3 regions of the Mesorhizobium sp. WSM1497 genome follow, and region 1 is predicted to be linked to each of the others. Evidence: riboswitches for the same ligand, from Rfam matches in the RefSeq annotation. Region 1 holds a riboswitch; each other region holds the start of a gene.
The links. A riboswitch is a leader RNA that binds a small molecule or an ion and turns the genes downstream of it on or off. The one in region 1 is predicted to bind cobalamin.
Positions count from the first base shown of each region.

Region 2: it holds a riboswitch for cobalamin, as region 1 does, so the genes downstream of both, A9K65_RS25405 (ABC transporter ATP-binding protein) here and A9K65_RS17925 (CbtB domain-containing protein) in region 1, are expected to answer to the same signal.
Region 3: it holds a riboswitch for cobalamin, as region 1 does, so the genes downstream of both, bluB (5,6-dimethylbenzimidazole synthase) here and A9K65_RS17925 (CbtB domain-containing protein) in region 1, are expected to answer to the same signal.

Region 1 is NZ_CP021070.1:3,686,169-3,696,600, reverse strand. Features, by position in the region: gene cbiB (adenosylcobinamide-phosphate synthase CbiB) at 1-869, shown strand, start outside; gene cobO (cob(I)yrinic acid a,c-diamide adenosyltransferase) at 906-1,520, opposite strand; gene cobU (bifunctional adenosylcobinamide kinase/adenosylcobinamide-phosphate guanylyltransferase) at 1,522-2,037, opposite strand; gene A9K65_RS17930 (CbtA family protein) at 2,030-2,800, opposite strand; gene A9K65_RS17925 (CbtB domain-containing protein) at 2,819-2,998, opposite strand; cobalamin riboswitch at 3,034-3,230, opposite strand; gene A9K65_RS17920 (MFS transporter) at 3,296-4,495, opposite strand; gene A9K65_RS17915 (DUF1624 domain-containing protein) at 4,719-5,717, shown strand; gene A9K65_RS17910 (isoprenylcysteine carboxylmethyltransferase family protein) at 5,714-6,190, shown strand; gene A9K65_RS17905 (MerR family DNA-binding transcriptional regulator) at 6,278-6,664, opposite strand; gene mgtE (magnesium transporter) at 6,822-8,240, opposite strand; tRNA gene A9K65_RS17895 (tRNA-Leu) at 8,431-8,515, opposite strand; gene lipB (lipoyl(octanoyl) transferase LipB) at 8,750-9,493, shown strand; gene A9K65_RS17885 (peptidase M50) at 9,514-10,432, opposite strand, start outside.
Region 2 is NZ_CP021070.1:5,172,852-5,183,283, forward strand. Features, by position in the region: gene A9K65_RS25385 (lysophospholipid acyltransferase family protein) at 1-371, shown strand, start outside; gene A9K65_RS25390 (phosphatidate cytidylyltransferase) at 371-1,306, shown strand; gene A9K65_RS25395 (iron ABC transporter permease) at 1,332-2,318, opposite strand; gene A9K65_RS25400 (ABC transporter substrate-binding protein) at 2,348-3,295, opposite strand; gene A9K65_RS25405 (ABC transporter ATP-binding protein) at 3,345-4,133, opposite strand; cobalamin riboswitch at 4,298-4,505, opposite strand; gene A9K65_RS25410 (AraC family transcriptional regulator) at 4,741-5,574, shown strand; gene A9K65_RS25415 (alanine racemase) at 5,580-6,719, opposite strand; gene A9K65_RS25420 (D-arabinono-1,4-lactone oxidase) at 6,719-7,996, opposite strand; gene A9K65_RS25425 (MFS transporter) at 8,009-9,196, opposite strand; gene A9K65_RS25430 (TetR/AcrR family transcriptional regulator) at 9,320-9,946, shown strand; gene A9K65_RS36110 (hypothetical protein) at 9,955-10,155, opposite strand; gene A9K65_RS25435 (hypothetical protein) at 10,136-10,432, opposite strand, start outside.
Region 3 is NZ_CP021070.1:5,621,878-5,632,309, forward strand. Features, by position in the region: gene A9K65_RS27650 (sterol desaturase family protein) at 1-146, shown strand, start outside; gene A9K65_RS27655 (GNAT family N-acetyltransferase) at 167-1,294, shown strand; gene A9K65_RS27660 (hypothetical protein) at 1,383-1,676, opposite strand; gene dxs (1-deoxy-D-xylulose-5-phosphate synthase) at 1,825-3,738, opposite strand; gene A9K65_RS27670 (pirin family protein) at 3,881-4,801, opposite strand; gene A9K65_RS27675 (DUF2277 domain-containing protein) at 4,841-5,107, opposite strand; gene A9K65_RS27680 (exodeoxyribonuclease VII small subunit) at 5,218-5,469, opposite strand; gene A9K65_RS27685 (histone deacetylase family protein) at 5,473-6,399, opposite strand; cobalamin riboswitch at 6,521-6,701, shown strand; partial or broken gene bluB (5,6-dimethylbenzimidazole synthase) at 6,812-7,429, shown strand; gene A9K65_RS27695 (hypothetical protein) at 7,552-8,535, opposite strand; gene A9K65_RS27700 (TetR/AcrR family transcriptional regulator) at 8,822-9,430, opposite strand; gene A9K65_RS27705 (MFS transporter) at 9,551-10,432, shown strand, end outside.

The DNA of each region.
Region 1 (10,432 bases):
GGCTGATATCCTTTCTCGACCGCAGGCTCAACCGCGCCACTGATCCCGACGCGCTGCGTCGCAAGCGCGGTGTCCAGGCGCTGCTGGTCATCGTGCTGGTGCCGGCGATAGTCGGCCTGGGCGTACAGATCCTGTTCTGGTTCGTTCCCATGGGCTTGGTCATCACGGCCCTTCTGGCAACGTCGCTGCTGTCGCAGAAGAGCCTCTATGAGCATGTCGAGGCGGTGGCTGACGCCCTCGACACCGGCGGCATCGCCTTGGCCCGCCTTGCCGTTTCGCGGATCGTCGGTCGCGACCCTGAAACGCTCGACCGGGCCGGTGTCTGCCGCGCGGCGATCGAGAGCCTGGCCGAGAATTTTTCCGACGGCATCGTCGCCCCTGCCTTCTGGACCGGCGTCGGCGGCTTGGCCGGCGGCGCCGCCTACAAGGCCGCCAACACCGCCGATTCGATGATCGGCCACCGCACCCCGCGCCACGAGGCGTTCGGCTGGGCGGCGGCGCGCTTTGACGATTGGATCAACCTGCCGGCGTCGCGGCTGACGGCGCTTCTGATCGTGCTGGCGGCGTTCTTCGTCAAAGGCGCTGATGTGAAAAAAGCCTGGCATGCGGTGCGGCGCGACGCGAAAAAACACCGCTCGCCCAATGCCGGCTGGCCGGAAGCGGCGATGGCCGGTGCGCTCGGCCTGGCGCTCGCCGGCCCGCGCTTCTATGGCGGCGTGCTGGTCGACGACGTCTTCATGGGCGAAGGTGGGCGGCGTGAAGCCGACAGCCTCGACATCAGGCGGGCGCTGAAACTCTATCGCGTCGCCGACTATCTGCTGATCGCTCTGTTCGGGTTGGTTTCGGTCGTTGTCATCGTTGTGACCTAACCTCACCCTCCCCCGTCTGGGGAGGTTGAGGAACACTCAGAACTCGATCCCCTGCTGCGCTTTCACGCCGGCGGAAAAATGATGCTTGGTCACGCTCATTTCGGTGACGAGGTCTGCGGCCTCGACCAGCGCCGGCTTGGCGTTGCGGCCGGTGACAACGACATGCAGGCCCTCGCGCCGCGCTTTTAGCGCGCCAACCACTCTGTCGAGATCGAGATAGTCGTAGCGCAGCGCAATGTTCAATTCGTCGAGCACCAGCAGGCTGATCGACGGATCGGCCATCAGTTCGAGCACCTTGGCCCAGGCGGCTTCGGCGGCAGCGATGTCGCGCTTCAGATCCTGGGTTTCCCAGGTGAACCCCTCGCCCATCGCGTGCCACACGACACGGTCGCCGAAGGCGGCGAAGGCGTCCTTCTCGCCGGTGTGCCACTTGCCCTTGATGAACTGGACGACACCGACGCGCTTGCCGTAGCCGAGCATCCGCAGCGCCAGCCCGAAGGCGGCCGTGGTCTTGCCTTTGCCCGGGCCGGTGTTGACGATCAGCAACCCCTTCTCGACCGTCTTGCTCGCCACCTCGGCATCCTGCACCGCCTTGCGCTTGGCCATCTTGGCGCGGTGGCGCTCTTCGTCCTTATTGTCGATATCGGTCATATCATTTCACCTTGAGCGGCAGCCCCGCCACCATCAGCAGCACCGTATCGGCAGTCGCCGCGACCTGCTGGTTGAGCCGGCCGGCGGCATCGCGAAAGCGGCGCGCCAGTGCATTGTCCGGCACGATGCCTTGTCCGACTTCATTGGACACCAAGAACCAGGGTCCGCGCGGCCGCGACAGCACGTCCGCCAATCGCCGGCATTCCAGCTCGAAATCGTGTTCGGCCAGCATATGGTTGGTCAGCCACAGCGTCAGGCAGTCGACAAGCACCGGCCGATCGTCCGGCAAGGCGGCAAGCGCGCCGGCGAGATCGAGCGGTGCGTCGATGGTCGTCCAGCCTTCGCCGCGCCGCGACCGGTGCAACGCGATGCGCTCACGCATCTCGTCATCATAGGCTTGCGCCGTGGCGATATAGGTCCAGGGCGGCGGCAAGGCGGTCGCCAAAATTTCGGCGTGTGCGCTCTTGCCGGAGCGCGCACCGCCGATCAGGAAGGTCAGTGTCTTGCGATCAGGCAAAGCTGTCGCGCAGGCTGGTCGCGGTGCCGGTGAAGCGGCGGCGCACCACGCCGACAACCGCGCCGAGCACCAGCCAGAACACCAGATTGGTCACGGTCACCGCCACCACGAACTGGTGATGCAGCCCTTCCGGAATCGCCGTCTCGTAACTGTCGGGCTGCGGTGCCCCGACAACATGCGGTGCGACGATCAAAAGGACGGCAAGGATCGCCAGCGGCAGCGACTTGCGGAACGCGATCAGGCCGAGACCGGCAGCGGTTGCCGCCACCGTTGCCCACCACCAGATCTGGCGCTGGGTGAGATCGGCGGCCGGCATGGCCGGCAGTTCCGGCGGCAGGCCGAGGCCCGGCGCCAGCGTGAACACGGCAAAGCCGGCCAAGCCCCAGAACACGCCCTGGCGCCAACCACCGATACCGCCGGCGAATTCGGAAACCGCGACCAGGATCAATCCGAAGCCGATGCCGGTGACGATGTTGGCAAGCACGCTGAAGGCGAAACGCTCGAAACCGTCTGCCGGCGCCCAGCCCTCGTCTTCCGCCGCAGCAGTCGCTTCGGCAGGGGCCGGAGCGGCTGTGCTCATGGCATTGCTATCCGTTGCTGCCGGAGCGGCATGGTCATGGTGATGCCCGCCGCCCGCCTGTTCGTAGACTTCCGCCTTCAGGATCAGCGGCACGGTCGCATAGGCCTGCATGCAGGCGAGAACGACGCCGGCCACGAGCCCTGCGATCGCCGCGATGAACACGACGTTGCGAAACAGGTTCATGATGTCGTCAGCCCCTCGTCAGTGGCAGGGAAACGCCATCGAATGGCGATAGTCGTGAGCCGCATTGTGGACCGCATCGATATGCGAGAAGCCGACAAAGCCCATCACGAAAATGCCGAGCAGCGCGGCGAGCGCAAGCTGCATGAAGCGCGACTGCGAGGAGACGGAAGCGCCGAGGGAGACGGAAGCGGTAGTCATGTCTTGTCCTTTCGCCCTCCACCCGAGGGCATCGAAGTCAGTTTCCTGTCGCCGGCAGGTCTCCTGGCTCACGGATCAGCGTCCTTCCCCACCTTCCCGAAGAAAAATCTTCAGTGGCATATGGAGAGGACTACCGCACACAGTTGCGGGGGCAGCCACGGCATTGGGCGAAATCCGCCCTTACCGCATTCCCTCTTGGCTCCAAAATGGAACCGGCGACACCGGCGACTATAGGCAGAATCCTCGCGTCCGGCAAACCAAATTCCGCCGGCGACCGTTGCGAATGCGCCATGAAGGTCAAAGCGATTTCGGCAGATAGCGCCACGTCACGAAGCCGCAGACCGCCGCCAGCAGGCCAAGCGTGACGAACACCGAGCCCAGGCCGAAGAAGGCCAGCACCACCGAATAGACCAGCGGCGGCGTCAGCTCGGAAAAGTCGAGATAGGTGCGATAGACCGCCGCCATCTGCGATCTTTCATAGGAGCGCACCGAGCGCATGAAGGCGGTCGAGCCGAGCGCGTCGAGTGCAATGGTGAAGAAGGCACCGCAGAGCAGGAAGGCGCCGGTGAGCAGCGGCACGGTTTCGCCGACGAAGCCCGCCGCCAGAAGCGCGGCCGACATGGCGAAATAGGCAAATGTCATGGTCCTGCGGCCGCCAAAGCGCTTTCCCGCCTTGCCCCAGAAAATCGCCATGAACAAAAGCGCGTTGCCGGCCGAAACCAGCAGGCCGCCGGCCAGCTTGCCCTCACCCGTAATGACCATGAACAGCGGCCCATAGACGAAGAACGTCGTCCAGAAACAGGAGCGCCCAAACGCGATCAGCCAGGCCAGCCTGAGCCTGGGCTGGGCGATGAAGCGGCCGATATTGGCGAGCGGATTGGCTGGTCGCGTCTTGCCGGGACGGATCGACGGGTTGTCGCCGAGCCGGTAGGTCCAGAACAATGCCAGCAGGGCTAACGCGAACACGGCCACCGCGCCATGCGCGGCATAGACGCCGAAGCGCGTGTAGAGGAAGATGCCGAGCGTCGGCCCACCGGTCCAGGCCAGCATCGACCACGCCATGCGCAGCGATTCGGCCTGCATGAAGTCGGTCTTGCGGATGTGGTCCATGATGTAGAGGTTGAGCGTGATCGACAGCGCGCTGGCGCCCATCACCCGGCACAGCATGCCGGCCAGTTGCCCGGCAAGCGTGTCGGTGACGAAGAACAGCGAGCCGATGGCCAGCAGGCAGGCGCCCGCCGTGTAGACCCAGCGCCGGGCGAAACGGCGGATCAGCATCGGCATGAACAATGTCACCGACAGGCCGAGCATCGCCACGACGGTGTAGAGGATCGAGACGATCTGCTCGTTGTGCAGGATCTCGTAAGCCTGGATCGGGATGACGCTCGACACCGTGGCGCGGGCGAAGGATTCGACCGCATAGAGCGAAGCGAAGGTGCGCGCGTCCGCGGCCTTGAGGGCCGGTAGCCAGATCGGATGGCGCACATGGGTGGACATTGCTTTCCCCGAAGCAGATTCACCGGGTCAAATCTGCCGTGGCGACCTCAGCGCCAATAAGAGGAAACCGACGTGCATCCGGCAAAAGCGAAGCCGGCCAAAGGCTTTCCGGCACTGGCCCAATGCCGCGGCTGATCCGGCGTTATCGGCAGGGTTGCCGGTCTTCTTTTGTCCTGGGCAACCGTGATAGTCCTCCAGCGGGGCTGAATCAGAATGCGAGACCATGAGCATCCAAACGCCGACCGCGCCCGTTCAGGATCGACCAAAGCGCATCGTCGCCATCGACATCGTGCGCGGCATCGCGCTGATCGCCATGGCAAGCTACCATTTCACCTGGGATCTGGAGTTCTTCGGCTACACCGATCCCGGCCTGACCGCCTTCGGCTGGTGGAAGATTTACGCGCGCTGCATCGCCTCGACCTTCCTGTTCCTGGTCGGCGTCAGCCTGTATCTCGCCCACGGTCGACAAATCCGCTGGAACGGCTTCTGGAAGCGGTTCGCCATGGTCGCCGGAGCCGCGATCGCGATTTCGGTCGTTACCCGCATAGCCACTCCGGACGGCTTCATCTTCTTCGGCATCTTGCACGAGATCGCGCTGGCCAGCCTGCTCGGTCTCGCCTTCCTGCGCCTGCCGGCGCTGCTGACGCTTGTCGTCGCCGCGCTCGTTATCGCCGCCCCCGTCTATCTGCGCTTCGAGGCCTTCGATCACCCATGGCTGTGGTGGGTCGGCCTGTCGGCGACCAATCCGCGCTCCAACGACTACGTTCCGCTGTTTCCGTGGTTCGGCGCCGTACTTGCGGGCATCGCGGTGACAAAACTCGCCGCAGGTGCCGGCCTGCTTGCCAGGCTTGCCAATCTGGCGCTCGGTCGCTTGGCCAACCCGCTGGTCTTCATCGGCCGGCACAGCCTGGCTTTCTATTTGATCCACCAGCCGCTGCTGATCGGCTGCGTCTGGCTGTTCTCGCAAATCATGCCGGCGCAGGTCGAAACCCCGCAGGTGAATTTCCTCAAAACCTGTCAGCTGTCCTGCGAGCAGTCGCGCGACACCGAGTTCTGTACGAGCTACTGTGTCTGCATGCTCGATACGCTCGAGGGCGAGTCCACGCTTGATAGGCTCTACAACAACGATCAGACTGCGGAGTGGAAAGCGCATTTGTCCGATCTCGCCGGCATGTGCACCGCCAAGACCGACAGCAAGTTGATGGAGGGAGGGGCCGAATGACCGAGAACCAACCGAAGCCGGGGCTCATACCGTGGCCGCCGCTGATCTACATCGCCGCCATCGCCGTCAGCATCGCACTGGGCCTGCTCTATCCCCTGCCCTGGATCGGCGACCTGCTGGGCGATATCCTGTTCGCGGCCGGCTGGGTGGCGCTGTTTGCCGTCGCCGCACTCTGGTTCACCGCGATCCGCACCATGATCCGGGCCAAGACCACGCTCAACCCCAACGCTGTACCCGATCACCTGGTCACCACGGGTCCCTTCGGCGTCACCCGCAATCCGATGTATCTGGCCAACACGCTGCTGTTGATCGGCGTCGCCTTTGTCTCGGGCATCGTGTGGTTCCTGCCACTGGCGTTCATCGCCGCCTATGCCACGCAGAAGGTGGCGATCGAAGGCGAGGAAAAGGTGCTGGCAGCAAAATTCGGCAAGAAATACCGCGACTACGCCAAACGCGTGCGCCGCTGGATTTGAGCTGGCTTTCAAGCGGCCAATCTCCCCCCCCCTCGTGGGGGAGATGTCCGGCAGGAGAGAGGGGGCGCTGTCCCTCAAACTCTCTGCCTACGTATTCACGCCAAGCTCCACCAGCCGCTCCACACAAGACTCCTCGGCCTGGTCGAGTTCAGCCAGCGTCTCCTCGAGGTCGCGGCGTTTCTGCCGGAGATCCTCGCGCTTTTCCTCGATGCGCTTGATCATCAGGTTGAGCTGGCCGACTTCGCCGGGCGGCTCCTTGTACATCTGGATGATTTCGCGAATCTCGTTGATCGAGAAGCCAAGCCTTTTGCCGCGCATGATCTGGCGAATGAGCTGCCGGTCGGAGGGGCGAAACAGCCGCGTGCGGCCGCGCCGCACCGGCTGCACCAGCCCTTCGTCCTCGTAAAAGCGCAGCGTCCGCGTCGACACGTCGAACTCGCGGGTCAACTCGGTGATCGAATAATATTCTCGCATTGCCACTCCCACACGCCGAAACACCGGGGCGATCGCCATGCCGGCGTCACCCTTCTGTCCCGAACCAAAACCCATGCCATGCCGGAATCGACATGGCGCCCCGCGCGAGCCTCGCACGGCATTTACGTAAAAGTCAATTGAGCCAAAAGGCGTGCCTTCAGGGCACGCCGAACCACCACGTGGCAATGCCGAGAAATGCAAAGAAACCGACGACGTCGGTAACCGTGGTGACGAAGACCGCCGAAGCGACCGCCGGATCGACCTTGAAACGATCGAGCAGCAGCGGGATCAGGATGCCGGCCAGGGCGGCCACGAACATGTTGATGATCATCGCCGCCGCGATGATCCCGCCCAGATTGGGATCACGGAACCAGGCTGCCGCGACGATGCCGATCAGGATGGCGAAGACGATGCCGTTGATGAAGCCGACACCCATCTCGCGGCGAATGATGCGGCCGGCATTGTAGATGTCGAGATCCCTGGTCGCCAACGCCCGCACGGTGACGGTCATGGTTTGCGAGCCGGCATTGCCGCCCATGCCCGCGACGATCGGCATCAGCACCGCCAGTGCCACGATGTGTTCGATCGTGCGGTCGAACAGGCTGATCACCGACGCCGCCAGGAACGCGGTCAGAAGGTTGATCAGCAGCCACGGAACGCGTGAGCGCGAGGTCGAAAAGATGCTGTCGGAAAGCTCTTCGTCGCCGACGCCGCCCATGCGCATCAGATCTTCCTCGGCCTCCTGCTGGATGACGTCGACGACATCGTCGATGGTCAGAACGCCAACCAGCCGTTCGTTCTCGTCGACGACCGCGGCCGACAAAAGATCGTACTGCTCGAATTCCCGCGCCGCCTCTTCCTGGTCCATGGTGGCCGGAATGGCGTGCCGCGTCTCGTGCATCACCTCCTCGACCTTGACCGAACGCTTGGTGCGCAGGATCTGGTCGAGGTCGATGGCGCCGAGCAGCTTGAAGCTCGGATCGATGACGAAGATCTGGCTGAAGCGCTCGGGAAGATTGTTGTCCTCGCGCATGTAGTCGATGGTCTGGCCGATCGTCCAGAACGGCGGAACCGCGACGAACTCGGTCTGCATGCGGCGGCCGGCCGTCTCTTCGGGATAATCGAGCGATCGGCGCAGCCTGATCCGCTCGGTGAACGGCAGTTGGGACAGGATCTCGTCCTGGTCTTCCTGGTCGAGATCCTCGAGAATGTAGACGGCGTCGTCGGAATCGAGCTCCTGCACCGCCTGCGCGATCTGCGCATTGGGCAGATTGTCGACGATCTCCATACGGATCGCCTCGTCGACCTCCGTCAGCGAGGAGAAGTCGAAATCGGCGCCCAGGAGTTCGACCAGCGCGCGGCGCTGTTCGGGATGCAGCGCCTCGAGCAGGTCGCCGAGCTCCGACTGGTGCAGGTCGTCGACTTCATGCTTGAGGGTCAGCGTGTCGCGGTCGGCGATCGCCGCGCCGATCCGCGCCAGGAAGGACGAAAGCACGGCGCCGTCCTCGCCATAGATGTCGGCGTGGTTGTCCTCGGCGGCCCCGGCGCCGGTCGTCCGTTCGTGCTCGCCTTCCACCAGCGCCTCCCGCCACAAGAATCCCGGAAAAGGTGCAAATCAGGTCTAGAGCATCGGACCCAAAAGGGGAAACCGGTTTTGGGAGAATCCGACGCTCAAAAAGAAAGTGGCGTAAAGTGCGGGAATATCAACGAAATGCGTCCCGCCCGCAGCGGGCGAGACCGGCACAAATCGGATTCTGGGAAGAGAATGGTGCGGTCGAGAAGACTCGAACTTCCACGGGTTGCCCCACAGCGACCTCAACGCTGCGCGTCTACCAATTCCGCCACGACCGCACGTGGTAGAGCCGGAACCGACCGGCTCGCGGCGTGTAGCAAATCGTTTCCGGTGAAACAAGTGCACGGCAAGCAATAATGTCAGGCGATTGGCATAATGCTCCACAGGGCCCGAACGCAGCGCCGGAACTGGACGTTTGCGCCTGATATCGCCATATGGAAGGCAAGTTGATGTCGCCCAAAGGTGCGAGGCGTTTTTGGGCGCGCCATGGACAAACGAAAAGACGATACGCCATGACCGAACGCAGCCAGATCGCCACGTCGTTCCTGCCGCTTCCCGGCTCGGCACCGGTCGAATGGCTGATCGAGCCCGGCCTTACCGCCTATCCCGAGGCACTTGCCTTCATGGAGGCGCGCGCCGAGGCGATCCGCAGCGGCGCTGCCGGCGAAATGGTCTGGTTGGTCGAACACCCGCCGCTCTACACGGCCGGCACCAGCGCCCGTGGCGAGGATCTGATCGACGGCAGCCGCTTCCCGGTCTTCGCGGCCGGACGCGGCGGCGAATACACCTATCATGGGCCGGGCCAGCGGGTCGCTTACGTCATGCTCGACCTGAAGCGGCGGCGCGAGGATGTCCGCGCCTTCGTCGCGGCGCTCGAACAGTGGATCGTCGGCACGCTTGCCGCTTTCAATGTGCGGGGCGAGCGCCGCGAGGACCGGGTCGGCGTCTGGGTCGTGCGGCCGGATCGCCCTGCTCTGCCGGACGGCTCGCCGGCGGAGGACAAGATCGCGGCCATAGGCATCCGGCTGCGGCGCTGGGTAAGTTTTCACGGCATCGCCATCAATGTCGAGCCCGATCTCGAACATTTCAGCGGCATCGTGCCTTGCGGCGTGCAGGACCACGGCGTCACCAGCCTCGTCGACCTAGGCCTTCCCCTGACCATGGCCGATCTTGACCTGGCGTTGAAATCCGCCTTCGAGGATGTGTTCGGTCCCGCCACGGCGTTGCCTGTCGAAGCCGAGCGCAAAGCCGGCTGATCTTCCGGATCCGGTACGGCTCAAATCAGTTGGGCAGAGGCCCACAACACGCCATAGCCATGGATGGCGAACACCGCCAGCAACGCCGCCGCCATGGCCAGCCGGTCGATGGTGCGGATCGGCTTCAGCTCGTGACGCGGCTTCACCCCACTGCTCATCGTCAGCAGGCTGAGGAGCGAAAACACCGCTCCCGTCGCGAGCAGGAAGGTGGCGGAAAAGCCGGCCTGCCAACCCACGGCCAGGAAAGCCGAGAGCAGGAAGAAGGAAGCCAGCGCCAGCGCGACCGGTCCCGGACAGATCTGGCGCAGCACCTGGCCGCCGTCGAACTTCCACACCGGCACCAGATTGGCGATGTTGAACAGTGCGGCGAAACCCGCCAGCGTCGCCAGCAGGGCCGCCGCCAGCCGGTGACCTTCCGTGCCGGCAAAGGTGCTTGCGGCGATGGCGATCGGCACCAGGAAGGCGGAAAAGCCGGCGCCCATCAATGCCACGAAAGCCACTTCGAAACGGCTGTCATAGGGCCGCCCGCCAATGGCGATGCCGCCGAGCAGCGGAATGAAGATCATCCGCGCCCGGTTGTGGCCCATCAGCCGGAACGCCGCCATATGGCCAAGCTCATGCAGGGCGACCACCGATGTGAGGATCGCGGCCAGTGCCAAACCGCCGAAGTGAAGGCCGAAGAATGGCCACAGGATCAGCGCCGAAAGCCCGGCAAAGCCGACCTGGCTGAGCGGATGCTCGAACCAGCCGCCCTTGCGATACTTTCCGGTCCGCGCCCAGCGCTGCAGCTTGGAGAGTTCGCGGCGCAGGGCGAAATAGCGGAACACCAGGAAGGCAACGCCACGATAGCGATCGGTCTGGCTGAGCGTCACCCGCGTGCTGTTGCCTTCCGAAACGAGTTCGGCGGTTTCGCGAAAGTCCTTCCAGAACGAAGCGTCG
Region 2 (10,432 bases), 1.5 Mb from region 1:
TCATCAACCGGCAATGGACGAGACCTGAGGAAAACCCCATCGAGATCATGCTGTCGGTTCTCGACCAAGGGCACTCGCTTATCCTGTTTCCCGAAGGCACACGCAACATGACAGACGAGCCGCTGCTGGCGTTCCGCTCCGGGCTCTACAATCTGTCGACGGCGCGGCCTGAGGTCGAGCTGATCCCGTGCTGGATCGAGAACATGTCGCGCGTGCTGCCCAAGGGCCAGTTCCTGCCGGTGCCGCTGCTGTGCCGCGTCGTTTTCGGCGCGCCTGTCGCGGTTGGCCCGGGCGAAGAACGCCGCGCCTTTCTCGAGCGCGCCCACGCCGCGCTTCTGGCGCTCAACCCGCGTCCCGAGCGAGACGATTGATGCGCCACGAGATCTCCATCCTGATCATCGGCCTGCTGGCGGTTTTGACCACCGCCAGCATCGTCGCCACCATCCTTTCGGCGCGAGCGCCGAAGCCGCTGAGCTCGACGCTTGTCAATCTCACGCAGCGCATCAACGCCTGGTGGGTGATGGTGGCGCTGATGACGGTCGCCTTCTTCTTCGGCCGTTACGGGATGACCATCCTGTTTGCGCTGATTTCCTTCGCCGCGCTGCGCGAATTCGTGACGCTGACGCATACGCGCCGCAGCGACCATTGGGTGCTGCTCGGCATGTTCGGCATCATCATCCCGTTTCAGTACTGGCTGGTGTGGACCGCCTGGTACGGGCTCTTCGTCATCTTCATTCCGGTCTACTGCTTCCTCTTGATGCCGGCCATCACGGCGCTGCATGGCGACACCGAACGCTTCCTCGAGCGGATCGCCGCGCAGCAATGGGCGGTGATGATCTCGGTCTATTGCGTCAGCCACGTCCCCGCCCTGCTGACACTCGACGTGCCAGGCTTCGAGGGCCGCACCCTGCTGCTGATCGCCTTCCTGATCATCGTCGTGCAAGGCAGCGACGTGCTGCAGTACATCTTCGGCAAGCTGTTTGGTAAACACCGGTTTTCGCCGAACGTCTCGCCGTCGAAAACCTGGGAAGGGCTGATCGGCGGACTGGTGTCGGCGAGCCTGCTCGGCGCGCTGTTGTCGTTCGTGACGCCCTTCTCGCCGCTGCAGGCGGCAGGCGTGGCCTTCGTCGCCTGCTCGATGGGATTCCTAGGCGGGCTGGTCGCCTCGGCCATCAAGCGCGACCAGGGCGTCAAGGACTGGGGCCATCTGATCGAAGGCCATGGCGGCATGATGGACCGCACCGACAGCCTGGTCTTCGCCGCCCCGGTGTTCTTCCACATCGTGCGCTATTTCTGGACCGTGTGATCCGGCGACCGGTTGCCAAAGGCGCTCAAAGCCGGTTGCGGATCAGCATGGTGACGACGAAGAACGCACCGACCGAGCTGGTGATGATGCCGATCGGCAGTTCCTGCGGCGGAAGCAGCGTTCGGGCCAGAAGATCGCTGGCCAGCAAAAGCACCGCGCCGAAGACGGCGCAGCTGGCAACCAGGCGCAGATGCAAGGGGCCTGCCAGCGGCCGCGACAGATGCGGGATCATCAGCCCGACGAAGCCGATGACCCCGGCGACAGAGACCAGGATCGCCGTCGAGAAGGCGGCGACGAGAAACGTCATTCGGCGCATGCGCGCCACTGGCACGCCAAGGCTTTCGGCGGCGTTTTCGCCGGCCAGGAAGGCATCGAGCCGGCGGTGGTTCCACAGCGCGTAAGCCAGAATGGTGCCCGCACCCAGCGCGCCGAGCCAGATATTGTCCCAGCGCGCCAGGCCAAGGCCGCCCATCGTCCAGAACAACACGGAGTGGGCGGCGCGCTGGTCGCCGGCAAAGACCAGGTAGTTGGTCAAGGCGGTGAACATGAAGGACACAGCAAGGCCGGCGAGGATCAGCCGCTCCGGCCCTTGGCCCCTCACCCGCGCGACCAGCAGCAGGACGACGCCGGCGGCCAATATGCCGCCGGTGAAGGCCGCGACCGGCAACGTCCAGATGCCAAAGCTGTCGCCGAAGACGGTGATGACGGAAACAGCACCGGCGGCGGCGCCCGACGACAGGCCGAACAGGAACGGATCGGCGAGATCGTTGCGGGTCACCGTCTGCAGCAGCGCGCCGACGACGCCGAGGCCCGCGCCGACGCAGATGGCCAGGATCGTGCGCGGCAGCCGCAGATCGACGACGATCTTGCCGACCGGCCCGGACACGTCGTGCCCGCCTAAGCCGATTGCGCGGCCAAGCGCTGCAACAACGTCGGCCAGCGGGATCAGCGTCGAGCCATAGGCGATCGACAGCAGAGCGAGAGCGGCGATCGCCGCCGCTCCCGCCAGCATGGCCAACGCAAATGCCGGATGACGCAAGCTCAAAATGCTTCCGGGTGCATGGCCTTGGCGATCTTGTCGATCGCTTCGATGTTGGCGGGTCCAGGCGTCAGCTCGGCGTAGCGCAGGGCAACGAAGCGTTCGTTCTTGACCGCGTCGGTCTCCTTCATGGCCGGATGCGCTTTCAGGAAATCGAGCAGCTTCCTGTAGCCGCCACCGTCCTGGTAATCGAGCAGGATGAGGAATTGCGGATTGCGCGACGCCACCGTTTCCCAATCCGTGTTGCCCCAGCTGGTGTCCATGTCAGCCATGATGTTGTCGCCGCCGGCGGCAGTGATCATGGCGCTGGGGATGGCGAACTTGCCTGCGGTGAACGGCTTGTCCTCGCCGGAATCGTAGAGGAACACCCGCGTGCCCTTGGCGCTGCCGACCTTGGCGGTGATGTCGGCGAGCTGCGCCTTCCAGCCAGAGACAAGCTTTTCCGCCTCTGTCTCCTTGCCGAAGATCTTGCCCAGCTTTTCGACGTCGCCATAGAGCAGGTCCATCGAGGCGGCGGGGCGGCTCTTGTCGAGATGGACGCAGCTTTCCGCCAGAACCAGCGTCTTGATGCCGTGCGGGGCAAGCGTGTCGGGCGTCACCTCGCCACCCGGCTTCATGCCGTAGTACCAGCCGGCGAAGAAGAAATCCGGCTCCACGGCCACGAGGTTTTCGAGCGTCGGATATTTCGGCGCCAGCTCCGGGATCGAACCCTGCTCTGCCTTGAATTCGGAACCGACCTTGTACCATCCGGTGATGCCCGTCAGGCCGACGATTGACGGCTGCAATTTCAGCGCGAAAGCCATCTCGGCCATGTTCAGATCGTGGATGACAGCGCGCTTCGGCGGCGCGTCGAAGGTCAGCGGCTTGCCGCAGCTGTCGACGGTTACCGGGAAGGCGAAGGCGGTCGAGGTCAGCAGCGAGACGGCAAGCGAAAAAGCGAGGCGTTTCACGGGTATGCTCCTTGTGGGTGGGATCGGGTCGACTATGGAACGGCTTCAATCACGACGGCGGCGCGGCACGGTTCGGAACCTCGAACACCGTCAACTCTCGATCCTCGGTCGGATGGCGCAGGCGCAGCACATCGATGCCGAAAATCTCGCGGATCAGCTGTTGGGCCAGCGCTTCGCGCGGTGCGGCGAGCGCTTGCAGGCGGGCATGATTCATCACCGCAACCCTGGTGGCGAAGGGTGCTACCAGCGCCAGATCGTGCAGCACCGCGATCACCGTCATCTCGAAGCCTGCCACGAGGTCGAGCAGTTCGCCGCGGGCGCGCGGGTCCAGATGGTTGGTCGGTTCGTCGAGGAACAGGATTTTGGGCTGCTGGGCGATGGCGCGCGCCAGTTGGGCGCGCTGGCGCTCGCCGCCCGACAGCGAGCCGACGGTGCGGCCAAGCAGCGGCAGCAGGCCGGTCCGGCGCAGCGCCTCGACGGCGATATCGCGTTCCTCGCGCCTGCGCCGCAGCCCGGCGTGCGGGACCCGGCCAAGCTCGACATAATCGATCACCGCCAGCCGCGGATCGGGCTGGTCGGTCTGGCCGACAACGGCGATATGCAACGCCCGCTCGGCGGCCGAAATCCTGTCCAGCCCGCGTCCGCCAAGCTTCACCTCGCCGGAACTTGGCCGCAGCATGCCCGACAGCATGCGCAGCAGCGTCGTCTTGCCGGCGCCGTTGGGACCGATGATGGCAAGGCGATCGCCAGCGGCCACCGAGAAGCTGACCGCCTGGACCAGATTCCGCCCATTCGCCATGGCACAGAGGTCATGGGCTTCGAGAAGCACTGCGCTCATCGGCTGCTGCCCGCCGGATTGCGGGGACGGCAAAGCGTGCGCATGGTGATGCGATGATCGATGGAGCCGTCCAACTTTCCGTCACTTTCCAAAACTGGCGACGGAAGGAAGCTGGCGAACCGGCCGACAAGACCGGGACTCGCGTTTCCTCCCGGCACACCCCGTCCGGTCAACTCAGTGATGGCAGGTCTCCTGGCTCGCGGGTCGTTGCGCCATCCTGCCTTCCCAGCCTTGCCGGCCAGTGGCATTCACGGATTTTGCTCGCCGCTTACAGTTGCGGGGGCAGCCACGGCCTCGACCTGAACAGGCCTCACCGTGTTCCCTTTTCACCCCTCGCCTTTCGGCTCGGGGACCATCACCACTTCAGCGTAGATTTCCACCAAACGCTTCGCAATGGATTTCTCGGACGAAGTGGTGGGCCAGCTAAGGGAAACAGGCATTGCACGCTCACTTTATGTAATAACATAACATTCTTAGGAGATGACGCGGCCCGCTGTCAAGCGAAAGCCCATGGGATCGGCGCAGATTGCACGGGATGCGCAATTTCGATCAAACTGGCCGCGCCAGGAAACGCCAAGATGATCCGGCCAATGCGAAAAGGAGCCCCATGAACCCGACCGAGAAAGCGCTGTGGTTCGTCGAGAGCCATCTGCCGGAGGCGATCTCGCTTGACGATGTCGCGCAAAGCAGCGGCGTGTCGCGTTTTCATGTGACGCGCGCCTTCGGCGCCGCAACCGGCCGCTCGGTGATGGGTTACATGCGCTCACGCCGGCTGACCGAGGCGGCGCGCAAGCTGGCCGGCGGAGCGCCCGACATCCTCGCCGTCGCGCTCGACGCCGGCTACAACTCGCATGAGGCGTTCACCCGTGCCTTCCGCGATCAGTTCGGCACCACGCCGGAACTGGTGCGCGCGCAAGGCTCGACCAACAACCTCGACCTCGTGGAGCCGATCCTGATGGACCAGTCCTTCCTCACCAATCTCGAACCACCGCGCTTCGAGACCAGCCGGCCGTTCCTGATCGCCGGCCTCGGCGAACGCTACAGCTGTGAAACCAGCGCCGGGATTCCGATGCAGTGGCAGCGTTTTGCACCCTATATCGGCAACATCCCCGGCGAGATCTCAGGCGTTTTCTACGGCGTCTGCCTTAACGGCGACGACGCGGGCAATTTCGACTATGTCGTCGGCGTCGAAGTGTCCGGCTTTGCGGATCTGCCGAAGGACTTCTATCGGGTGCGGGTGCCGGCGCAGAAATATGCGGTGTTCTCGCACCGCGAGCACATCTCATCCATCCGCCGGACGATCAACACGATCTGGAACAGTTGGCTGCCCGACTCCGGTCACGAAATCGCGGATGCACCGGAATTCGAGCGCTATGGACCGGAGTTCGATGCCCACAGCGGCAATGGCGGGCTGGAGATCTGGGTACCGGTGAAGGCGTAGCTCGATCACGCCATCGGCAGCGCCGGCCAGCGATCGATGACCTTTCCGCCGGAAAACACGGCGATCGACCCGAATTGCTGCAGCACGGCCTCGCTCTGCGTCGGCCTTAGAAACGCGTAGTCGCCTGGCCTTGCGGTCGCATCGGCGGGCAAGCCCATGAATTGCTGGTTGGAGGACAGGCCGAGCAGGCCGTTCGTCTTCATGCCTTGGGGGAAGACCGGCTCGGCCATCCACTTGCCGCCATAGAGATAGCAGCCCTTGCGCGGAAACCGGCCGAGCGCCTGCAGCAGGCGGGTGACGGCCGGCGGGCCAGGCAGCATCGGCTCGACCACTTTCAGGATCGGCGTAGCGATGAAAGCCGCCGGCTGGAAGCCGTCGAGGCCTGGCGTATCGAAGTCGCTGGGCAGCACGAAGGCCGAGCCCATCGACACTTCATTGGCCGCGCCGCCACGATGAAGCAGCGCGGTCTTGCTGCCGCCGATGTTGAGGATGCGGCGCTGGTCGGCGCCGAGACAAGCGACGAACGCCGCAGCCTGCGCCGACGCCTCCGCCAATGCCTTTGCCGGTCCGCCGAAAAGGCCGGGAATGAGCGGCGCATGCGCCTCGTAGGCCATGACGCCTTCGCAATGCAGCCGGACCGGCAACGCGCTCAACGCCTTCGACAAGGCCGCGGGATCAGCAAAGCCGCCGCGATGCAGCCCGACATCGATCTCGAAAGCGATGCGCAGGCCGATGCCGAGTTCGTCAGCGAGAGCACCGTATTCCGCCAGTCTCTCCTCGCTGTCGATCAGCCAGCAGACACGCGACCAGTCGGCATCACCCTTCACCAGCGCAGCCCTTGCCGCACCGATCGGCATCGGCTTGCCGTAGAGCAGATCGGCATCCGGAAACGCCTTCAGCACCGCCTCGCTGATCGGCGGGTGGAAGGTCATGAAGCGCTCATGGCGAAGCGCCTTGCCTATATGCGCAAGCAGCGGCAGGCAGGCGAGCGATTTGTCGACCAGCCGCACGGCCAGGCCGGGATCCAGCCTCCTTTTTACCAGGGCAATGTTTCCGTCCAGCCGATCGCGGTCGAGCAGCAGGCAGGGTCGGAAGATGCCGGCGGTCTTCAGCGCATCCGAGAGGGTGGAAAAATAGGTGCTCATCATTCGATGCCGAACAGGCCGGCCATGTAGGGCGACACGAAGCGGTTTTCCGGATCGATGTCGCGGCGCGCCGCCATGGCATCGTCCCAGCGCGGGTAGAGCTTTTTCAGCTCCGCCGCTTTCAGGCTGTGCATCTTGCCCCAATGCGGCCGGCCGCCATATCTGCGGAAGATCGGCTCTGCCGCCCGCATGAACGGCAAAGGATCGTTCGCGGCGTCATGGTGGATGGCGACGGAGCAGGTCAGCCTGTTGTAGAATGGCGAAAGCCAGAACTGGTCCGGCGCGACCGAGCGCACCTCCATCGGGAAATAGACCTCGGGAAAGCGCTTCTCGGTCAGCTCGATGATCTCGGCCAGCGCCTTCGGCCCTTCCTCGAACGGCAAATGATATTCCATCTCGTTGAACTTGGTCTGCCGGTCGCTGGCATAGACGTTGAGCCAGTCCTGCACGTAGTCCTCGGCGGGAAACTTGGCGGCCGCCGATCGGATCAGGCGGCCACGCAGCGATGGCAGCCAGGCAAGTGAAGTGCGCAGCCTGCGCAGTGTCCTCAAACCCGCCTCGTCCTCTTCCGGCGGCCGCGTGGTGGGTGCGGCATCGCTGAAATCGCTGGCGATGAACTGCGCATAGCCGGAAAACGGAATGTAGTAGAATTCGGCCGAGCGATGCGCGGCCATCATCGCCTCGAAATCGCGCAGCATCTCGGTGATCGGCAGCACATATTTGCGGCGGCGCAACCGGTAGGTCGCGATGTTGTTCAGCGTCACTTCGGTGAGCACGCCGAAAGCGCCGAGCGCGACACCGATGGCGTGGATCATGTCCCGATCCCCTGCCCGCTTGAAGTCGCGGACCTTGCCAAGCCCGTCGACGATCTGCACCGTCTCCAGCTGCGTGTGATAGGCGCCGAGCGTCGGCCCAGAGCCGTGCGTGGCTGTGCCCAGCGCGCCGCCGATCGCCTGGCGGTCGATATCGCCCATGTTGGGCAGGCCCTGGCCAATGCCTTGCAGGATGTGCATGAGCGGGCCGAGCCGGGTCCCTGCCCGCACCCGCGCCTGATGTTTTTGCGCGTCGTGCGAGACCAGCCCTTCCAGTCTCTCCAGGGACAGGATCGTGCCCTGCGATTTCACCAGCGGTGTGAAGGAATGACCGGCGCCGGCAACGCGCACCGGGCCGGGCGCGGTCCGGACGAGATCACCGAGTTCACCGGCATCGCCGGGGCTGGCGATCAGCTTGGGCTCGGCACTTACGAAGCCCGACCAGTTGCTCCAAGTGTTCGACATGGCGCTCCCCGCTCAGGCAACCGCACGACGGCGACGTGACACAAGAACGAAGAGACCGAGCAGCGCCACGCTTGCCACCGCGCTGGCGGCGGCGAATTCCGGCACTGACCGGAAATCCTTGCCGTCGATGAGCAGCGACGCCGCAATCGGCCCGAGCGCCAGGCCGAACAGTTGGGCTGCCGGCACCAGCAGCACAGCGGTGCGCGTCTCGTCGGCGGTGATCGCCAGACGGATCTGGTAGGGCACGATGAACAGCAGGATAAAGCCCATGGCCAGGGCAGCGACCCAGAACGTCGTCAGGCCGGGGCTGCTGGCAAGAACCAGGGAACTGACAAGCGCCACGACGCCGATCGCCGCGATGGCAAGGCGATAATCGATGCGCGCCTCGAACGCGGTCGCCGTCATCGCCCCCAGGACCTGCACCGCGAGGCTGGCCGAGACGATCAGGCCGACGGTGCGGCCATCGATGCCGTATTGCGCGCCTAGCGGCTCCAGGAAAGCCCAGACCGCGCCGAAGAACATGAAGTAGCAGAAGACCGACAACAGCGCGGTCATTGAGGGAACCGTCAGCACATTGGCCAGATTCTCTTCCTTGGGCAGGTCGGCATAGTCACCGGGCACGGTGAAAGCGACCGCCAGCGACACGACGCAGACGACGGCAAGAACGATGAAGCCACCCTCCGACCCTGCGGCCGGAATGACATAGAGCGCCAGCAACAGGGCGAGCGCGCATTGCGCCAGCGTCTGCATGGTGACGAAATAGCCGCCGATGCGCTCGGCGCGCCGCGAACGGGCGATCAATTCGGTGGCGACCGCGACCAGACCGCCTTCAGCGAGCCCTGCCAGGGCGCGGGCCGCAATCAGCATGTTGGCGCTCTCGGCATAGGCCGTCCACACATTGGCCAGCGCCAGCAGCAGCAGAAGGACGGCACTTTTCCAGCGCATATTGTGGGCCGAAAGCAGCATCGCCACGACGGCCGAACCGATGGCAATGGCGATCATCTCGGCGGTGGCGACCAGCGCCAGTTCGTCGCCGCTGACATGGCCTTCGGTGTAGAGAGCTCCGAGCAGCACCGGCTGCAGGCCGAGGATGAGCAGGCCGACCGAACCGATCCACAGAGCCGAGGCAAGCTGCCAGCCGGTCGGATTGCCAACCAGCCAGTCGCCACTGCCTGCATGGCCGGTATCTGTCGAAGCCAAAGGCGCCTCCCAACGTCCTTGCCGCGCGGCAAAAAAGCTGACAACCTGTCAGTATTTCAGAAACTGATACTTGATCATATTTCTTGTCAACCGGAATCTAAAAACCGTGCGAAAGATCGGTGCATGACGGAATTGAAGAGAATGGCGACCGAGCCGAGGCGCAAGCCCAAGCAGGAACGCAGCCGCGAGCGCATCGACGCGATCCTGTCGACGACCATGCGGCTGATCGGGGAAAAGGGTATCGACGCCGTCACCATGAAGGAGGTCGGCATGCTGGCGGGCGGGCCGATCGCCACCGTCTACCACTATTTTCCCAACAAATCGGCGATCCTGGCGATGCTCTATGAGCGGTTTTCAGAGGTCAGCCGGGCACGGCTGACGACGATCATCGCCGAAATCCACGAGGCGAAAGATGTCATCGTGGCCGCTGACCGGCTGCTCGATGATTATCTCAGCCGTGTCGCCGGCGATCCGGCCATCCAGGATCTGCAGAACGCCATCCAGGCCGACAAGGCGCTCAAGAACCTCGACCTCGCCGAAACGCGTCACCAAGCCAAAATGTTCTGCGACCACGTCATCGCCTTGATCGAGCCCGAGAGGCGCGAGCAGTTCGAACGTATGGTTCTGCTGATCTTCCAGCTCGCCGGCGGCGTGGTGCGCCTGGCGCTCGCCGAGGACGAGGCGGAAAGCCGCCGGACCATCGAGGATTACCGGTCTATCATTCACACGCAGCTGCGGCTGTTCCTCTAGAGCCGCGCCTATTTCGCCCGATGGACGAGGCCTTCGAAGCCGTGTGTCAGATCCGAAGCGCCGGCCGCGAACATCTTGACGAGATTTTGCGGACGGCCGGGAGTCTTGTTCGCATCGAGGAGGATGGCCCTGCCCTCATGCATGACGAAATCGAATTTTCCATAGTCGAAGCCGAGTTCACGCCGGCGCTCACGCAGTTCGTCGGGCACCGGATACGGGCTCGCGCCGGATCGTCTCCGATGCCTTGACCAGGCCGTTTGGGGAGACGTAGCGGGTGCAGCGCTCTCGCTCTCCGCAAAACACCCAGAAACGAACAGCAAAACCGTCGGGTTCTCTCTCCGGAATGAACTTTTCCACGACGAGATCGTCGCAATCAAAGACGCCGTCCGGAACGTCGCCGAGAGATCTGTGGATCTCATAGGGGTGCAAGATTGGCAAATGCGGAAACGGCGGCTGTTTGCCCGCGCGCTCGGATCGCCGGTTGAG
Region 3 (10,432 bases), 1.9 Mb from region 1:
GTTTGATCGAACGCAACGTGCGCGACTACCAGTCGCTCGCAGGCCTCTATGTCATGCCGCTGCAGCGGATGTGGCGGCAGATCGCCAGACATTTCCGCGCCGACAAGCCCGAGCCACAGCAATCGCCGCAGGGGGGCAAGCCATGAACGGACCGGCCGTGTTCCGGATGCAGCAAGCGCACCGGATCGAAATTGCAACCTCGCCAGAGCGACTGGCAGAAATCGCGCCCGCCTGGGCAGCGCTCTGGCAACGCGCCGGCGGCCTCGTTTTCCAGCATCCCGACTGGATCTCGGCCTGGTGGCACACCACACCGCATCAGGACCGCCGCGGCCTCAGGATCGGCCTGGTCTGGAGCGGCGAGCGCCTTGAGGCGGTCATTGCGCTCGCGACCTTCTGGCGCTCGGGCATCCGTATGCTGGAATGGGCGGCGAAGGATCACTGCGACTATGGCGATGTCCTGCTTGCTCCCGATGCAGAGCCACAGATCCTGCCGCAACTCTGGCAACATATCCTCGACGATGGCGGCTTCGATCTTGCGTATCTCAATCGGCTGTTGCCCGATGCTCGATTCCGGACCCTGCTTGGTCCCGCCGCCCCAGGCCAGGGCAGCATTTTGCAGCCGAGCCACCGCAGCGAGGTCAGCTACCGAGTTTCCAGCGCCGGACAACGCGGCGCACAATGGTTTGAAAGCCAGTCGAAGAAAACCCGGCAAAACTATCGCCGTGGTTACAAATTCATGGAGGAAGGCGGCGCGCTGCGTTTCCGCCTGATGGATGCGCACGAAGCCCGCGAGCCGGTGCTGGAACGCGTCGCCGCGCTGAAACGGCTATGGCTCGCAAAACACGGCCGCGTCTCGGACCTGTTCGACGAAGGTTCCCCCGCGCTGCCGGCACTGATCTCGGTTCTGGCCGGGCTTGGGTTGCTGCGCATTTTCGTGCTCGAACGCGAAGACGAGATCATCGCCATATCGATCAATTTCGAGCAGCATGGAACGATGATGGCTTTCGTCACCACCTATGATCCGGCCTTCGAACGGGCCTCGCCGGGCATGGTCTTGATGATGGATTACATCCAGTGGTCGTTCGACAGGGGCTTGACCACGATCGATTTTCTCTGCGGCGGCGAGGATTTCAAGCGCCGCTTTGCGACGCATTCGGTGATCTTGTCGTCAGTGGTGGGTGGACGAAACCTGCGCGGACGCCTTGCCGCCTTGGCAGACCGCGCCCGCCACGCGGCGCAATCCTGGCGCCCCGAGAAACCGGCGCAACAAGCGGAGCTGGTGGCGGCGGAGTAGCAGTGCCGACGCCTTTAGATCACCCGCACAGCGGCAAAGCACGATGAAACGATCGGGCAATCCCGATCAGGGCTTGCTGGTCTCTAGCTCAGAATACGCTTCGCGAAACCGGGCGCTCGACGGCCGGAGACAACCCATCCGCACGCCCTCCCGACGCTTGCTCGCGTGAAGGCTCGATGGCAACCGCAGGTGCAGGAACGGGGGCCGGCAGAACCACCAGTTGCGGCACCTGCTTGAAGGAAAAGCCGCCGCGGATGCCGCCCATCTTGCCGGCGACGATGCCCATGGCCGCCTTTTCAAGGCTGCGATCATAGCGCGTTTCGGCTGCGGCCGGCGCGACGATGACGGCGCAAAGCGCTGCGCCGTACAGAAGCGTTTTCATTGTTGCTGTCTCCCTGCCTGATCACGATCTAGCAGGGCGCCGTTGAAAAACGGCCAAGAGACACGGTAAGCAAAGCGCCAAACGGCAGCGTAAACAACGCGTTAAGAACGTTGGCCGGCAAACTGATTCAAGTCACTGAGACTTTGATTCAGGCGCGCTGGGCGCGAACCGTATGCCCGAGCGCGACGAACACGGTGCGCACGATGCCGGCAGCATCGAGCCCGGCATCGGCATACATCTTTTCCGGCTTGGCGTGGTCGGTGAACGCGTCGGGCAGCACCAGCGGGCGCACCTTCAGGCCGCTTTCCAGCAGGCCTTCATGGGCGAGGAACTGCAGCACATGGCTGGCGAAGCCGCCGACGGCGCCCTCCTCCACCGTCACCAGAACCTCATGCGAGCGGGCCAGCCGCCGGATCAGATCCTCGTCGAGCGGCTTGGCGAAACGGGCGTCGGCGACCGTGGTGGAGAGCCCGGCAGCCCCTAGCTCCTCGGCGGCGATCAGGCAATCCTGCAGCCGTGTGCCGAAGGACAGCAATGCTACCTTGGTGCCCTCCCTGACGATGCGGCCCTTGCCGATTTCGAGCACGGAGCCACGCTCCGGCATGTCGATGCCAACGCCATTGCCGCGCGGATAGCGAAAGGCGATCGGGCCGTCATCATAGCTTGCCGCGGTGCGTACCATGTGGCGCAGCTCCGCCTCGTCGGCCGCCGCCATCACCACGAAGCCCGGCAGTGTCGCCAGGAAGGTGGTGTCGAAGGCGCCGCAATGGGTGGCGCCATCGGCGCCGACGAAGCCGGCGCGGTCGATGGGAAAGCGCACCGGTAATTTCTGGATGGCGACGTCGTGGACGACCTGGTCGTAGGCGCGCTGCAGGAAGGTGGAATAGATGGCCGCGAACGGCTTGTAGCCTTCGGTGGCGAGGCCGGCGGCGAAGGTCACCGCGTGCTGTTCGGCGATGCCGACATCGAAGGTCCTCGACGGGAACGCTTCGCCGAACAGGTCGAGGCCGGTACCGCTCGGCATGGCTGCGGTGACGGCGACGATGCGTTCGTCCTCGCGGCCCTCCTGGACCAGGCTTTCGGCGAACACCTTGGTGTAGGCCGGTGCGTTGGCCGGCGCCTTGGCCTGCGCGCCGGTGATGACGTCGAACTTGTTGACGCCGTGATATTTGTCGGCGGCGGCTTCCGCCGGCGCATAGCCCTTGCCCTTCTGGGTGACGACATGGATGAGCACCGGGCCTTCGCCATTGTCTCGGACATTTTTCAGGACCGGGATCAGATGTTCCAGATTGTGGCCGTCGATCGGGCCGATGTGATAGAAGCCGAGTTCCTCGAACAGCGTGCCGCCGGTGACGTAGCCACGTGCATGCTCGACCGCCCTTGTGATCGCACGATCCGCGCGCTTGCCGAGATAAGACGTCAGTTTTTTGCCGAAATCGCGCAGGCCGATATAGGCCTTGCCGGAGGCCAGCCGCGCCAGATAGGCGCTCATGGCGCCGGTTGGCGGCGCGATCGACATGTCGTTGTCGTTGAGAATGACGATCAGCCGTGCATCGAGTGCGCCGGCATTGTTCATCGCCTCGTAGGCCATGCCGGCAGACATGGCGCCGTCGCCGATGACGGCGATGACATTGTTGCGGCCGCCGGAGAGATCGCGGGCCGCGGCCATGCCGAGGCCGGCCGATATCGATGTCGAGGAGTGGGCAGCGCCGAATGGATCGTACTCGCTCTCGGCGCGGCGGGTGAAGCCGGACAGGCCGCCTTCCTGGCGCAGCGTGCGGATACGGTCGCGGCGGCCGGTCAGGATCTTGTGCGGATAGGCCTGGTGGCCGACATCCCAGATCAGCCGATCATCGGGGGTGTTGAAGACATAGTGCAGCGCCACTGTCAGCTCGACCACGCCAAGGCCGGCGCCCAGATGACCACCCGTGCGGGATACCGCGTCGACCAGCTCGGCGCGAAGCTCGGACGCCAGTTGCGGCAGCTCACTCTCGGCAAGCGTGCGCAGGTCGGCCGGGATGCGGGCCTTGTCGAGAAGCGGCGTATGCGGCGTTGCGTTCACGGTGCTCAGGCTTTCGGTTGATGGGCGAAATAGGCCGCCGGCCGGCGAAAGTAAATGCGTGTCAGTGACGCGGATCAGACTGTGGTCTTTTGCTTCTATGCAGGTCGTTTCCCCAAAACCGGGCCACTTTGGGCGACAGGCATCAGCTTTCCGGCAGCGGAATGAACTCTTCCTCGTCTCCTGGAACGATGTCGAAGCGGCCTGTCTTCCATTCCTCTTTCGCCTGTTCGATACGCTCTTTCGACGACGAGACGAAATTCCACCAGATGTAACGCTTCGAACCAAGAGAGGCGCCGCCGAACAGCATGAAATGCGCCCCGGTCTGCGACGACACGACGATCTCGTCACCGGGACGGAACACCAGCAGCCGTTCGGCTGGGAACACATCGCCCGAAATCGAGACCTCGCCTTCCAGCGTGTAAATGGCGCGCTCTTCCGCATCGGCAGGGATTTTCACGCTGGCGCCGGGCGCCAGGCGCAGGTCGGCGTAGAGCGTCTCCGAATCGGCCCTGACCGGGGACCGTAATCCTTGGAAATCGCCGATGATGAGGCGCCCGTTGACGCCTTCGGCATCAATCTCGGGAAGCCTGACCGCTCCTGTGTTCTCGAACACAGGAGCCACCTCTTCCTTGTCGTCCGGCAGCGCCAGCCATGTCTGCAGGCCGGATACCGACATCGGCGCGCCACGCAGTTCCTCCGGCGTACGCTCCGAATGGACGATGCCGCGGCCGGCGGTCATCAAATTCACGTCGCCGGGCTGAATGACCATTTCGGTGCCGAGGGAGTCGCGGTGCCGGATCTTGCCGTCGAACAGATAGGTGACCGTCGACAGTCCGATATGCGGATGCGGACGGACGTCCAGCGCCTGGCCGGCCCGCAGGATCGCGGGACCCATGCGGTCGAAGAAGATGAACGGACCGACCAACCGCCTTTTTGCCGTTGGCAGGGCACGGCGCACCTGAAAACCACCGATGTCCTTGGCGTTCGGAACGACCATCAATTCGATCTGATCGCTGGCGAACGCATCGCCCACCTCAGGGTCTTTCCCGGGGAAGAAGCTCATGGACTCTCCTTGTCGGTGGTCGAAGGCCGCCTGGCCGCATCAGGCAAAGCGGATGGCCGCCTTTGCCCGCAGCTTGGCCGCCACCTCTTCGCGATTGCGCGGATGCTGATGGGTTTCCAGGGAATCGAGCAGTTCGCGCGCCGAGGCCGCGATGGCGTCGACGGCATGATCGAAGGCGTGCTGGTTCTGCTTCGAGGGTCGCGTCGTTCCGCTCAGCTTGCGGACGAACTGAAGGGCCGCGTCGCGCACCTCGTCATTGGTTGCCGGCGGATCAAAATTGAACAGGGTCTTGATGTTTCTGCACATCGCTTCCGTATCTCCTCTTGTCCTTGAGCTGTTTCAATCGCAACGAGTTATAGCCTCGATCATGATCATGTCCAAAAACCGGTGAGGCGAGGCCATCGTTCGGACCGGCCTCAATCTGCGTCGAGCGGCTCCGTTCCAACCGGCTTGCCGTCGCGCGACAGCCTGATCTTCTCGACCTTGTCCTCGGCGGCCTTCAGCAGCCGGTCGCAATGCGCCTTCAGCGCCTCGCCACGTTCATAGATCCTGATCGACTGGTCGAGCGGCACGTCGCCACGCTCCAGATCATCGACGATCTTCTCCAGCGCATCGAGTGCCTGCTCGAAGCTCATCGCCTTGACGTCTTCGTTGGTCTCACCAGCCATCGTTCATCCTTTCATCAGTCGCCCGACATGGGCGGCGACCGAAAATGCCAATCCCTGCAGATCGTAGCCGCCCTCGAGCAGGCTTACGAGCCGGTTGCCGCTGTGGCGTGCCGCGCGCTGCATCAGCTGGCCGGTCGCCCAGTCGAAATCATCCTCGGTCAGATTGATCTCGGCCAGCGGATCGCGGTGGTGCGCGTCGAACCCGGCCGAAATGATGATCAGGTCGGGCGCGAAATTGTCGAGCGCGGGCAGGACGCGCGACAGGAAGGCATCGCGAAACACTTCGCTGCCGGTCTGCGGCGCCAGCGGTGCGTTGACGATATTGCCGGCGCCCGTTTCGGTCTTCGCTCCGGTGCCGGGATAAAGCGGCATCTGGTGTGTCGAGCAATAGAGCACCGAGGGATCGTCCCAGAAAATATCCTGCGTGCCATTGCCGTGATGCACGTCCCAGTCGACGATGGCAACGCGCTCGACACCGTGTTTCTTCTGCGCATAACGCGCCGCGATCGCCGCCGTATTGAACAGGCAGAAGCCCATGGCCGTGGTCTTTTCGGCATGATGGCCGGGCGGCCGGGCGGCGACAAAGACGTTGTCGGCGCGGCCCGAAAAGACATCATCGACGGCAGCGTTGGCGGCGCCGATCGCAGTGATCGCCGCTTGCCAGCTCTTCGGACTGGCAGTGGTGTCGGCATCGATGCGGGCAATGCCCTCGTCGGGAATGGCGGCGCGCACGCGGGCGACGAAATCGGCGGGATGCGCGTAGAGGATGGTGGCCTCGTCGCCTTCCGGCGCCTGGATACGTTCGAGCCCGGCAAAGGCTTCCTCATCGAGCACGCGCTCGATGGCGCGCAAGCGGTCGGGCCGCTCGGGATGTCCGGGCGGCGTGAGATGCTCGAGGAAGATCGGATGCGTGTAGAGACGGGTGGTCATCGTCCTAATCTAGTGACCCGGATCGACAAAGGCCATGCACGGGCGGCCGATGACTGGGGAAAATCGCGCCTGCGTCCATTCGTGTCGCCGCAGGCATTGGCCTCGCCGGCGCTTCGGCGTAAAGTCCTTGGCACTGCCTGGTGCCCGCCGCAAGCGGGAGAATCGGGAACACGGTTGAATTCCGTGGCGTGCCCAACGCTGTGAGGGGGACCGCGCCGGTAAATGCCACTGTCGATGACGGGAAGGCACCGGACGCGGGTTGATCCCAAGCCAGAAGACCGGCCTGGCAGGCATCGTCATCCGCATGGTCGGGCGGGTGGCATCAGAGCGACGTGCGTCCATTTGGACGCACAAAGTACGCTCTGACCGTTTTGAATCTGCAATCGCAAGGGGACAAGCGATGCCGGAATATATGACCGCTGCCATTGACGATGGATTCGACCAGAATGCGCGCGATGCGGTCTATCGCGCCATGTTCACGCGGCGCGACGTGCGCAGCCATTTCCTGCCCACCGCGATCGATGACGACGTGCTGGCGCGGCTGCTGCTTGCCGCCCATCATGCGCCATCGGTCGGCTTCATGCAGCCATGGAATTTCATTGTCATTCGTGACATCGAGCGACGCGAAAGGGTGCGCGACCTGTTCCTGGCCGCGCGCGAGCAGGAACTGCCGGCGATCGAGACGGAAAAACAGGCGCTGTACCGCAAGCTCAAGCTGGAAGGCATCTGCGAGAGCGCGCTCAACATCTGCATCACTTGCGACCGGCAGCGCTCGAAGGGTTCGCCGCTGGGACGCTGGCACAATCCGGAGATGGATCTCTACAGCACCGTCTGCGCGGTGCAGAATTTCTGGCTGGCCGCGCGTGCCGAGGGCGTTGGCGTCGGCTGGGTGAGCATCATCGAGGCTGAGGCGCTGAAGCGGCTGTTGGCCATTCCGGATCACGTAACGCCAATCGCCTATCTCTGCGTCGGCCGTGTTTCCGAGTTCGCTTCCAAACCGGACCTTGAAACGCATGGTTGGGGACGGCGGCTGCCGCTGCCGGAACTGATCATGAGCGAAACGTTTTCCGGGCAAGGCGAGACACAGCTGAAGTCCACCGTGGCGCGCCTCAACACCGTTTCTGCCTCACCAGACACCATCCGCCCAGCCGATCAGGGTGTGGCGCCGGCCGTACCCCAGCGCGAACCGCCGAAGGAGGCGAGCGCCTTGTCCTTGAGCTCCCTGAACTTCGACGACGCCTCGGTCAGCCGGGCGTCCCAGGCCGGATCGGGCACCTGGCCCGCGATGGTCTTGAAATAGACCTGCATCAGGCAAGCGATGGCGAAAGGCTCGATGAAGGCCGCCTTGAACGCCCAGGCGAAGACGATGGCGAGCACGAAAGCCCAGCCGGCGAGCTGGCCAGGCATCAGGAACAGAATCGCACCAGCAGGCGCCAGCATCATCAGAAAGATGACGAACGAAACGCCCCACATGATGACCGCCAGCCAGACGGCGTTCTTGACCATGACCTTGCCGTTCTGGGCATAGAGCACGACGCCTTGGCGCGCCGTCTCGAAGGGTGAGGCTGAATTGATGCGGATGTTGTAGCCGAGGATGATCTCGTCGACATAGGTCAGCGACAGGCGGATCACCGTGTTGATGAAGGAGACCAGGCCGCTCAGGCCCGGTATAGGCAGGAAGGCGGCGATGCCGCCGAGCAGGCCGGTGATGGCGCGGATGGCACCCTTGACGAGTTGGTCGACGACGAAAAGGATGTTGGCCTCGGCAAAACGCTGGGTCACGATATCCCTGGCGTAGGCGATCTGGTCCTGACCTGCGGGAATGTCGCGGCCGTCGATCAGATGAACCATGACGGCGATGTGGCCGGCCTTGACGATATAGAGGATGTATTCGCGGATCCAGTAGACCGCGATCGAGACGATGCCAAACCCGACCACGCCGCCCCACAGGGCAAAGGACATGGGCCCGTCGGGATCGGTGGAGATATGGCCGACGCCATAGCCGACCGAGGCACCGGTGCCGGTCGCCATGATGTAGGCCAGCGTGATGCCGAAATAGACGATCATACGAAAGACGATGAACGGCCAGGTCCGCATCATGATGGACACCGACCGGCCGATCTCGAAATCCCACATGTGCCCCGAATCTCCGCCTCAGAGATGGTGGAAGAGGATGAACTCAACCCGGCGATTGTCAATTGCCGGCCCTGGCACCACAGGGCGACGAATTCTGGGCAACGGTTTTCTTTCGCAGCCTCTCGCCGGCGCGTTGTCTGACGGAGCATCACGAAAAACCCGCCTGTGCGGCGGGTCACCAGCGCAAATCAGCACCATGGACGAATATGTACCTTAGCTGAGGGCAGGTGTCAAGAAAAAATTCCTATCGGGAACAGCTGCCGGCACGAAAGCTCCGGTGGGAACTTCAATTCGACTGCGGATCCGGCTTCTTGAGCAGGCCTTCGAGCAGTTGCTTGAACGCCGTCACCACCTTCTTGGACGTCGCTTCGGGGTCGCTCGAATTGGCGATCCGTTGCGCTGCCTGGCTGCTCGCTCCGTTGATCAGTCGCGAGGCCGTCTCGGGGTCGAGGCTCGAGACAACGACCCCCTCCTCCTGCAGCGCGGTCAGATGGTCGGTCATTGACACGATGCACGCACTGGCATTCGGCCATTGCGCTGGATCCCCCAGCACGGCCGGGCCATCCCGGAACATGATGCGCTGGATTTCCGGCTCCAGCGCCATCTCGATATAGGTCGAGCACTCGTCGACGAAATGCTGCCAGCGGGTCGGCGCTCTCGACGCGACCTCATTGATGCGCGCCGCCATCTCGCCGTCGATCTGGGCTATGACCGCCTGCAGCAGCCCCTTCTTGTCGCCAAAATGATGATAGAGCGCGCCGCGCGTCAGCCCGGCCGAAGCGGTGAAATCATCCATCGAGGCTTCCGCATAGCCTGTTGTGCCGAAGGCATGGCGGGCCGCCGCGATCAGCTTTGCGCGCGTCTCGGCGATCATCTCCTTGCGGGGTCTGTGCATGGCTTCTGGCCCTATTCACATACGTAACGTATGCCAATTGACATACGCGGCGTATGCTCTATTTAACAATCATACGCTTCGTATGTAATTGCCGAATCGTCCTTTGTCGAGGAACCACCCATGCAAAATCCCTATGCGGAAATCTTTCGTGCCCCCGGAGCCAAGGGCTTTGCGGCCGCCGGATTCATGGCGCGCCTGCCGATCGCCATGGCGCCCATCGGCATCGTGGCGATGCTGTCGCAGACGCGTGGCGAATACTGGCTGGCCGGAGCCGTCTCGGCAACATACGCGCTGGCCAACGCTTTCGTTGCGCCGCAGATATCGAGATTGGTGGACCGCCTGGGCCAGACACAAATCGTCGTGCCCACCACCATCATCGCGGTGCTGGCTTTCGCCGTCCTGATAGCGGCGGCCAACCAGGACTGGCCGGTGTGGACGCTGTTCGTGTCGGCCCTACTGGCCGCGGCCATGCCAAGCATGCCGGCGATGGTGCGGGCGCGCTGGACAGAGATTTTCCGCGGACGGCCGCAGATGAACACCGCATTCGCCTTCGAGTCCGCGGCCGATGAACTGGTCTATATCGCCGGGGCATCGCTATCGGTCGGTCTCAGTGCTGCCCTGTTCCCGGAAGCCGGCGTTCTGGTGAGCACATTATTTCTCGCATTCGGATCAGCGGCCTTCATCCTGCAACGCTCGACGGAGCCGCAAGTGCGGCCGGTGGACCATGGCTCAAGCGGCTCGGCGATCCGCCTGCGGCCGGTTCAGATCATCACCTTCGCCCTGATCTTCATCGGCGCGACCTTCGCGACGACGGAAGTCAGCACCGTGGCGATCACCAAGGAGCTTGGCCAGCCCGGCGCCGCCAGCCTTGTCATCGGCGTTTACGCGCTGGGATCGTTCGTGCTCGGCATCATCGTCGGCGCGCTCAGCCTGAAGGCGCCGCTGCAACGCCAGTTGGCCATCGCGGTCGCCCTCGTCGCGCTCGGCACGCTGTTGCCGCTC